2 regions of the Streptomyces sp. NPDC002779 genome follow, and region 1 is predicted to be linked to the other one. Evidence: riboswitches for the same ligand, from Rfam matches in the RefSeq annotation. Region 1 holds a riboswitch; the other holds the start of a gene.
The links. A riboswitch is a leader RNA that binds a small molecule or an ion and turns the genes downstream of it on or off. The one in region 1 is predicted to bind cyclic di-AMP.
Positions count from the first base shown of each region.

Region 1 (4,341 bases):
CGCCGTCCCCCGAGGGGGCTCTGCGCTGGGCGGCGGACTGCCGGGCGGCGGGTCTGGCCGTGGGCTGCTTCCGTCCTCCTTCCGTGCCCGACGGCATCTCGCGGCTGCGGCTGACCGCCCGCGCGGATCTCACGGGCGGTCAGATCGAACGCGCTGTACGGGTCATCGGCGAGACACGACCATGAGTCGGCGTGACACGGCCCTGCCGCCGTGGAACTGATGGACGCTGATCAGAACTTGCTCGGTGCTTGCTCGGAACCTGATCGCAACTGTCAGGACCGGATCGCGGCCGTGAAGTCCGCCCAGCTCTCGGGGGAGAAGAGCAGCGCGGGTCCGGCCGGGGCCTTGGAGTCGCGTACGGCGAACAGTCCGGCGCAGGGGCCGGTCAGCGGCCGAGCGGTCTCCACGCAGTTGTTCGCACCCGTGCTGTAACTGCTGCGCAGCCATTGCACGTCGTGCAGTTCGGTACTGGAAGGTACGTTCCGAGGCAGTGCAGTCATGGTGCCTCCTTACGCGCCGTCAGCTAGCCCGGCGATGTAATCCAGCGATTCCTCGGGCGAAAGGGCGTGGATCTGAAGGGTGGTGAAGGCCTCCGTGTACGCCTGGAGGTCTTCTTTCCGTTCGAGGTAGAGGCTACTCGTCAAGTGGTCGAGAACAACCACGTCCAGATCAGAAGTGCGCGAAAATGAGAAAATAACGAAAGGCCCGGTGACTCCGATGTGCGCCCCGGCCGTGAACGGCAGTACCTGCAGCCGCACTTGTGGCAGGCGTCCCGCCTCCACCAGCTGCCACAGCTGCCGGGCCATCACCCCGGGGCCGCCGATCTCCCGGTGCAGCACCGCCTCGTCGAGCACCGCGCTCAGCTCCAGCGGCGGCTCGCCGCGCAGCACGTCCTGCCGGGCCAGCCGCACTTCCACCAGCGTGTCGAGGCGCTCGTCCGTGTCGTCCAGGCCGCCTACCGCGGCCCGGGTCACCTCCCGGGCGTACTCGGGCGTCTGGAGCAGCCCCGGCACCACGGAGGTCTCCAGCGTGCGCATCGCGCTCGCCTGGGACTCCAGGCTGATGAAGTCCCGGTAGGTCGGCGGCAGCACCCCGCGGTAGGCGTGCCACCAGTGGTGCCGGCCCGCGCCGTCGTCGGAGCCCGCCAATACCAGCAGCAACTCCCGTAGTTGGGAGTCGGCGACGGCGTAGGCGTCCAGCAGTAACCGCACATCGGCCGGTTTCACCCCGCTGGCGCCGGTCTCGATCCGGCTGACCTTCGACTGGTGCCAGCCCACCAGCCGCGCCGCCTCACCACTGGTGAGCCCCGCACCGGCGCGCAACGCACGCAGTTCGGCGCCCAGCTTCCGGCGGCGTACCGCGGGACCGTGCTGCATGCGCTACTCCTTACTCCAACCGGGCCGCCCAAATACGCTCTCGCGTCGCAGAGTTCACCGCATCGAGCGACAGATATATGCATATCTTGGTGGATCGCCACCGTGACCGACGCGGTAATGGCAGTCTGGCGAGGAAGCACCAGTCCGGGACCGTACTCGAACCATCCGCTCCGTGTCGGACCGCGGTCCCGTGGGAAAGGGACGACGCCGCCATGGCAGACCATCTGGAAGCATCCGTCACTCTGCCGAGCGATCCCGCCTCGGTCTCCGCGGCCCGCGGCTATGTGGTCAGCACTCTCGAGGAATGGGGACTGCCCGCAGGGACGGACGTGGCCGACACCATCCGGCTCATCGTCTCCGAACTCGCCACCAACGCCGTACAGCACACCCTCGGCCAGTCACCCACCTTCACGGTGGACCTCGAACTGAGCCATGACGAACACCTGCGCATCGGGGTCACCGACAGCCACCCGCGGTTCCCCAAACGACTGCCGGCCGCTGTCCAGCAGGACAACGGCCGCGGTCTGGTCATCATCCGCTGGCTGACCGCCGAGTGCGGCGGCCGACTCAGAGTCAGGCCGACCCGTGAGGGCGGCAAGACGGTCTCCATCGAACTTCCCTGGACCGTACCGGCCCAGCCGGTCACCACCGCCGGTCAGCAGGAGCCCTAGCGAGCGCCCCTGCGGGCGGTACAGCGCTGACCGCCCCGGGAGCGGTCCGGCTCCTCGCGGCGGTCACTCGGGCACCCGTCAGGGCGGCGGCGTGTCAGGGGCGCCACCGCCCTTCGGGTGGCCGGTCAGCTCACCCGGCCGTACCAGACGCTCTTGGTCCAGATCTTCTGCAGCCTCACCACATCCCCGGTCTTCGGGGCGTGCCAGAGCTTCCCCTTCCCGGCGTAGATGCCGACGTGGTAGACGTTCGACCCCGAGTGGAAGAACACGAGGTCGCCGGCCTTGCGGCTCTTGGCGGAGATGTGGCGTGTCTTGTTGTACTGCTGGGCCGCCGTACGAGGCAGCTTCTTGCCCGCCTTCTTGAACGAGTAGAGCGTGAGCCCGCTGCAGTCGAAGCGGTACGGGCCCGTGGCGCCGTACTTGTACGGGGAGCCTTTCTTGGAGGCCGCGACCTGGAGTGCCTTCGTCGCCGGCGTAGCCGCCTCCGCTTCCGCGGAGAGGCCCGGGGCCACGAGCGAACCGCCCACGGCGGCGATGGTCAGAGCCGAAGCCGTACCGGCCCGGGCCATGAGCGACGGGACACGATTGAGCGCAGTCATGCGCAACCCTTCGTCAGCCGCCTGTGAAGGATGACCTGTCGGATTCGGGCTGGCGAAGTTGCCCGGCCGCGATGCGGCTTCACCCCAAGGGCTGCTCGGCACGGACATCCGTGCCGGCGACCCGTCGTGCTCGGGTCCTCCACTCCTGCCGATCCACTCCTGTCGACCGGTCATCCGGGCGGCGGCAGGACTCGGCGTCCGCCCGGATCGCCCCGCCGTGGTGGCGGGGGCTTGTCGTCAGTCAGGGATCTTGGCTCACGGATGTCCGAAAATCCCAACGGAACCGGGGATTTGTGGCGTTACTCACCACTCACCCGTTCGGGTGGACACTGCTCCGTTCGAACCAGCGTCGAGGCTACGGAGGATGCCCGGACCAGCACCGGAACGTCTCTTTCGGGTGAGGGCCTAGCCTCGTTGCGCAACCCTGACGGGCCCACGGCAGGAGACACGACTACGCCGAAAGGGGGTACCTCCTTTGGTCCGTTTCGACTCCGGTCCGGACGCCTCGACGCCATCGCCGAATGGCCGGACCGGGCTCACCTGCGTCAACTGTCCGGGCGAGGCGGCAGCGTGACACGAGCCGTGCGGCGCTCGCCGTCCAACACCCGCAGTGCGCGCGCCGGCGTGGGGCCCGAATGCGCGTCAGTTCCTCGGTCCGGGCCGCCGGATCGCTCGCCCGGCCCCCCACCGGCTTCCGCCCGGCCGGCAGCTCCGGAGGCGGCGCCCTGGGCCCCTGACGGGTCACAGCTCGGTTAACGTGCCCGAAACCCGGTCCAACTAGCCTCCCTCCACGCCACCAGGGACTTTGCCCGTGGCAGCGGCAACCGGGCCCCGCACGGTCCGGAGCGAGGACTGTGAGGTGGGCTGTGCAACTGACCCCGCACGAGCAAGAGAGACTGCTGATCCATGTGGCGGCCGACGTGGCCGAGAAGCGTCGGGCCCGCGGGCTCAGGCTCAACCACCCGGAGGCGGTCGCCCTCATCACCTCGCACATCCTCGAAGGCGCGCGGGACGGCCGTACGGTCGCCGAGCTCATGGCCTCCGGACGCAAGCTGCTCACCCGGGACGACGTCATGGACGGCATCGCGGAGATGATCCACGACGTCCAGGTCGAGGCGACCTTCCCGGACGGCACCAAGCTCGTCACCGTCCACGAACCGATCGTCTGAGGGGGCTGCGATGATTCCCGGAGAGATCCTGTTCGCGGACGAGCCCGTCGTGTTCAACGAGGGCCGCGAGGTCACCCGGCTGACCGTCCTGAACGCCGCCGACCGGCCCGTCCAGGTCGGCTCCCACTACCACTTCGCCGAGGCCAACCCCGGCCTGGACTTCGACCGTGCCGCCGCCCGCGGCAAGCGCCTGAACATCGCCGCCGGCACCGCCGTGCGCTTCGAGCCCGGCATCCCCGTCGACGTCGAACTCGTCCCGCTGGCCGGCGCCCGCGTCGTGCCCGGACTGCGCGGGGAGACCGGAGGTGCCCTCGATGCCTGAGATCTCCCGGGCCGCGTACGCCGACCTGTTCGGCCCGACGACCGGCGACCGGATCCGGCTCGCCGACACCGATCTGCTGGTCGAGATCGAGGAGGACCGCTCCGGCGGTCCCGGACTCTCCGGTGACGAGGCCGTGTTCGGAGGCGGCAAGGTCATCCGCGAGTCCATGGGACAGTCGCGTGCCACGCGCGCCGAAGGCACCCC
Region 1 is NZ_JBIAQC010000005.1:126,538-130,878, forward strand. It holds gene ACFYW5_RS16060 (8-amino-7-oxononanoate synthase) at 1-185, shown strand, start outside; gene ACFYW5_RS16065 (DUF397 domain-containing protein) at 273-500, opposite strand; gene ACFYW5_RS16070 (helix-turn-helix domain-containing protein) at 510-1,376, opposite strand; gene ACFYW5_RS16075 (ATP-binding protein) at 1,589-2,047, shown strand; gene ACFYW5_RS16080 (C40 family peptidase) at 2,173-2,646, opposite strand; cyclic di-AMP (ydaO/yuaA leader) riboswitch at 2,650-2,853, opposite strand; gene ACFYW5_RS16085 (urease subunit gamma) at 3,513-3,815, shown strand; gene ACFYW5_RS16090 (urease subunit beta) at 3,826-4,137, shown strand; gene ACFYW5_RS16095 (urease subunit alpha) at 4,130-4,341, shown strand, end outside.

Region 2 (4,341 bases), on a different contig from region 1:
GCGCTACGGCGCGCTGATCACCCTTCTCACCCTCTCCGGCCTGGTGATCCTCGCCCTGGTCCGCGAACAGACCGGCACCGAGGGCTTCCTGGTCGGACTGGGCCTGGCCGTGCTGCCCGTGCCGCTGCTGATAGCCGCCTTCCGGTGGCTGGACCGGGTCGAGCCGGGCCCCTGGCGGAACCTGCTGTTCGCCTTCGCCTGGGGCGCCTGCGCGGCGGCGCTGATAGCCATCGTCGCCAACAGCTTCGCGACGAGATGGATAGCGACGGCCACCGCGGACCCCTCCAGCGCCGACACCCTCGGGGCGACCGTGATAGCGCCGGTCGTGGAGGAGTCGGCGAAAGCGGCCGCCGTCCTGCTCGTCTTCCTCTTCCGGCGCCGGGACTTCACCGGGCTGGTCGACGGGGTGGTGATAGCGGGGGTCACCGCCACCGGCTTCGCGTTCACCGAGAACATCCTCTATCTCGGCACCGCCTTCGGCACCGACCAGATCACCGGCGGCAGCGGCATCGCCTCCGTGACGGCGGCGACCTTCTTCGTGCGCATCGTCATGTCGCCCTTCGCGCACCCTCTCTTCACGGTCCTCACCGGCATCGGCTTCGGTGTCGCCGCGCTCTCCGGCGACCGCCGGCGCCGGCTGCGGGCCCTGCTGCCGCTGGCCGGGCTGCTGCTCGCGATGGGCCTGCACGCGATGTGGAACGGTTCCTCGGTCTTCGGCCCGTACGGCTTCTTCGCCGTGTACGGGGCGATCATGGTCCCCGCGTTCGGGCTGCTGACGTGGCTGGTGATCTGGACCCGGCAGCGTGAGCTGCGCACCGTGCGGGAGGAACTGCCCGCCTACGCCGTCGCCGGCTGGCTCACCCCGGGCGAGCCCTTCGCGCTCGCCTCCATGCGGGCCCGGCGCCTGGCCCGGCAGTACGCCCGCCGCCGCGCCGGGAGGCAGGCGGCACGGGAGGTGGCGCGGTACGAGGCGTACGCGACCTCGCTGGCGTTCCTGCGCCACCGGGGGCGCCGGGGCCGCGCGGGCGCCGACTTCGTCGTACGGGAGCAGGAGCTGCTGCGGGAGCTGTGGCGCCGCCGGGAGGTCGCCCGCCCGGCCCTGGACCACGCGGCCCGCGCCATCGCCCCGCCGGTGCCGGTGGTGGCGGCACCCTGGCCGATGCACGGCGTCTACGGCTACCCGGCGCAGCCGACGTACCAGCCCTTTCCGGCGTACCCGGCGGGCCCGTACCCCGCGTACAACCCGTACCGGTCGTGAGGGCCGCCGTCGCAAGTACCGCGGACACCAAAAACCGGCAGCCCTGACGTCGGGGGGACGTCGTCAGGACCGCCGGGGTTCTGGCGAGGGCTGGGTCAGGGGTTGAGGCCCTTGCTGCGCAGCCAGGCGAGCGGGTCGATGCCGGAGGAGGAGCCCTCGGGGTGGACCTCCATGTGGAGGTGGGCACCGGTGACGTTGCCGGTCGCGCCCACGCGGCCGATGACGTCGCCCGTGGCGACCTTCTGCCCGACGCTGACGCTGATCGAGGACTGGTGGGCGTACCAGATCTCGGTGCCGTCCTCCAGGGTGAGCACGGTCTTGTAGCCGTAGGAGCCGTCGTACCCGGCGTAGGTGATCGTGCCGGTGTGCACCGCCTTGAGCAGCGTGCCCGTGGGAGCGGCGAAGTCGGCGCCGGTGTGGTAGCCGGAGGACCACAGCGCGCCGGCCTGACCGTAGGTCGAGGTGATGGTGTACGAGGAGGTCGGCAGCGCGAACTGCTTGGCGAGGGCGGCAAGGCGCTCGGCCTCGGCCTTCTCGCGGGCTTCCTCCTCGGCCTTGGCCTTGGCGGCGGCGGCCTTGGCCTTCGCCTCCTTCTCGGCCTCGGCCAGGGCTTCCGCGGCGGCCTTCTCGGCGGCAGCGGCGGCGGCCTCGGCGGCCTTGGTGTCGACCTGCTCCTGCTGCTGCTCGGCCTGGGCCATGATCCGGGCGCGCAGCGCCTCACCGGCGTCCGCGGCACCCTGCCCGGTGTCCGTGGTGGTCATGCCGACGGTGCTGAGCGGGGTGGCCGAGGTCTCGGGGATCTGCTCCGCCGAGTCGTCGGAGATCAGCGGCAGGTCGGGCATGGTGATCGCGACCGGCGGCTTGCCGGACTGGGCGCTGGCCATGCCGCCCGCGCCGACGGCGGCTATGACACCGACGCCGAGCACCGTGGAGCTACGGGCGAGTCCGCCGCCGCGCTGCTTGGCGACGCGGTGCCGGCCGCGTACCGGGCGAATGGATTCCGCGGTGGGGTTCCATTCCTCCCAGGGGCCCTCGTCGGTGCGGTGGCTGCCGTAGGAGAAGGCCTCGTCACTGCGCTGGCTCGGCACGAACGGGGCCTCGGGGGCAGGCCGGTTTGACGCCACGTGGGCGTGCTCCTTTCCTTCCTTCTCGCCTACCGGGTTAGCTGACGGGTTCGGAGCAGGAAGGTCTCCTACGCGCGTATATCAGCCGTTTCTGCGCGGCTGATTACGCCCGATTCACCCCAATGAGTGGTTCCCCGGTTCCCTTGCGGGATTCGGCGCGTGCGCACGGAGCCGCCTCTTGTGACGGCTGGGACGACCGCGCTGCGTTATCGAACGTTAATAGACACGGGCCGCGGATTCCAAGCTGTTCCTCTTGATCGTTAACGACTCCGGCCTGGACTTTCAGGTCACTAGGGCGCCAAAACGGGCGACTTGACCAAGCCTCATGCGTCACACACGTATTGACGGTGCGTCAGTTGTTATGCGGAGGGCTCCCATCCGATCACCGCCCGTGACGATCAGGGTCGGCGCACCGCGAGCAGCGCCATGTCGTCCGCCATCCCCCCTCCGCAGTGCTCGCGCACCTCCTCGGCGAGGGCGCGGATCAGGGCACCGGGGTCGCGGAAGACGCGCCCGGACAAACGACGTTCGGGGTCGAAGAAGACGCCCTGCGCGTCGCGGGCCTCCGAGAGGCCGTCGGTGTGCAGGAGCAGGGTGGTGCCGGGAGGGAAGGGGGCCTCGTCGGCGCGGTCGGGCCAGTCGCCGAGGTCGCTCATGCCCAGCGGGAGGGCGGGCTCACGGGCGCGCAGCGGGCGCACGGTGCCGTCGGGGTGGAGCAGCAGCGGGGGCGGGTGGCCGCGGTTGACGACGCGCACGGGCCCCTCCCCGTGCGGGAGTTCGGCGAGCACGGCGGTCGTGAACCCCTCGACGGCGTCGATCCCGTCGCGCCGCGCGCCCTCCCGGGCCAGCGCCCGCTCCAGCCGCCGCGCGACCGCCTCCAGGCTCGGCTCCTGCTCGGCCGCTTCCCGGAACGCCCCGATGACGACGGCGACGGCGGCGACGGCCCCCATCCCCTTGCCGCGCACATCGCCGACGACGACCCGGACGCCGTACGCGCTGTCCTGCACCGCGTACAGATCGCCGCCGATGTAGGCGTCGGCCTGCGCCGCCTCGTAGCGGGCGGCGATGTCGTAGCCGCCGATCCGCTCCAGGGGTTCGGGCAGGACGGCGCGCTGGGTGGCCACGGCGATCTCGCGCTGGGTGGCGAGCCGCAGATCGCCGCGGCGCACGACGCGGTTGAGGACGACGGCCAGGACGGCGACGGTGATCACGGTGACCACCTCGGTGACCGTGTCCGGGTCCATGCCGAAGCCCAGCCGGATGTGGACGGCGTAGGCGGCGATCAGGGACACGGCCCCGACGGCGATTGTGCCGCTGAGTGCGTAGAACGGGGCGGCCACCAGCGGGGCGGCGGTGAAGAAGGGGATCGCGGTGAAGCCCCGGGGGGTGACGAAGTCGTAGAGGACACCGCCCGCGATCAGCAGCAGCGGGAGCAGGCGGACGAAGGTGCCTGCGGACGACGGGTGCCGGGTCCCGTCCACGCCTGAAGCCCGCACTGCCCGCCTCCCGCCACGTCCGCCGTCCCTCCAGGTTTCCCGGAGCGGCGGCGGGCGGCGAACGGTGTGGGCCGAGTGGATGAGGCGGGGAAACGCACCAGTGGAAAAACACCCAGGGCCGGAACCAATGGTTCCGGCCCTGGGTCTTCAGTAGCGGGGACAGGATTTGAACCTGCGACCTCTGGGTTATGAGCCCAGCGAGCTACCGAGCTGCTCCACCCCGCGTCGTTGACACCAGTGTACGCCATTCGCGGGACCCCCTGCGCACGCGTTTCTTCACGCCCCGGGATTGCCCGCGTGGGTGAGCGTCTCCCAGGCCACGAAGAGATCGTCGGTACCGGCCGGACGGGTCTTCTCGGCGAGCGCGCGGGCCGCGGAGCCGCCGAGGCCGCGGTTGACCGCGACCTCCAGGTCGGGCCCCATGTTCCGCTCGACCCGGCCGCCGCACAGCCAGGCCGGCGCG
Region 2 is NZ_JBIAQC010000003.1:15,645-19,985, forward strand. It holds gene ACFYW5_RS09875 (PrsW family intramembrane metalloprotease) at 1-1,258, shown strand, start outside; gene ACFYW5_RS09880 (M23 family metallopeptidase) at 1,354-2,382, opposite strand; cyclic di-AMP (ydaO/yuaA leader) riboswitch at 2,394-2,550, opposite strand; gene ACFYW5_RS09885 (PP2C family protein-serine/threonine phosphatase) at 2,781-3,878, opposite strand; tRNA gene ACFYW5_RS09890 (tRNA-Met) at 4,030-4,103, opposite strand; gene ACFYW5_RS09895 (alginate lyase family protein) at 4,155-4,341, opposite strand, start outside.
Region 2: it holds a riboswitch for cyclic di-AMP, as region 1 does, so the genes downstream of both, ACFYW5_RS09880 (M23 family metallopeptidase) here and ACFYW5_RS16080 (C40 family peptidase) in region 1, are expected to answer to the same signal.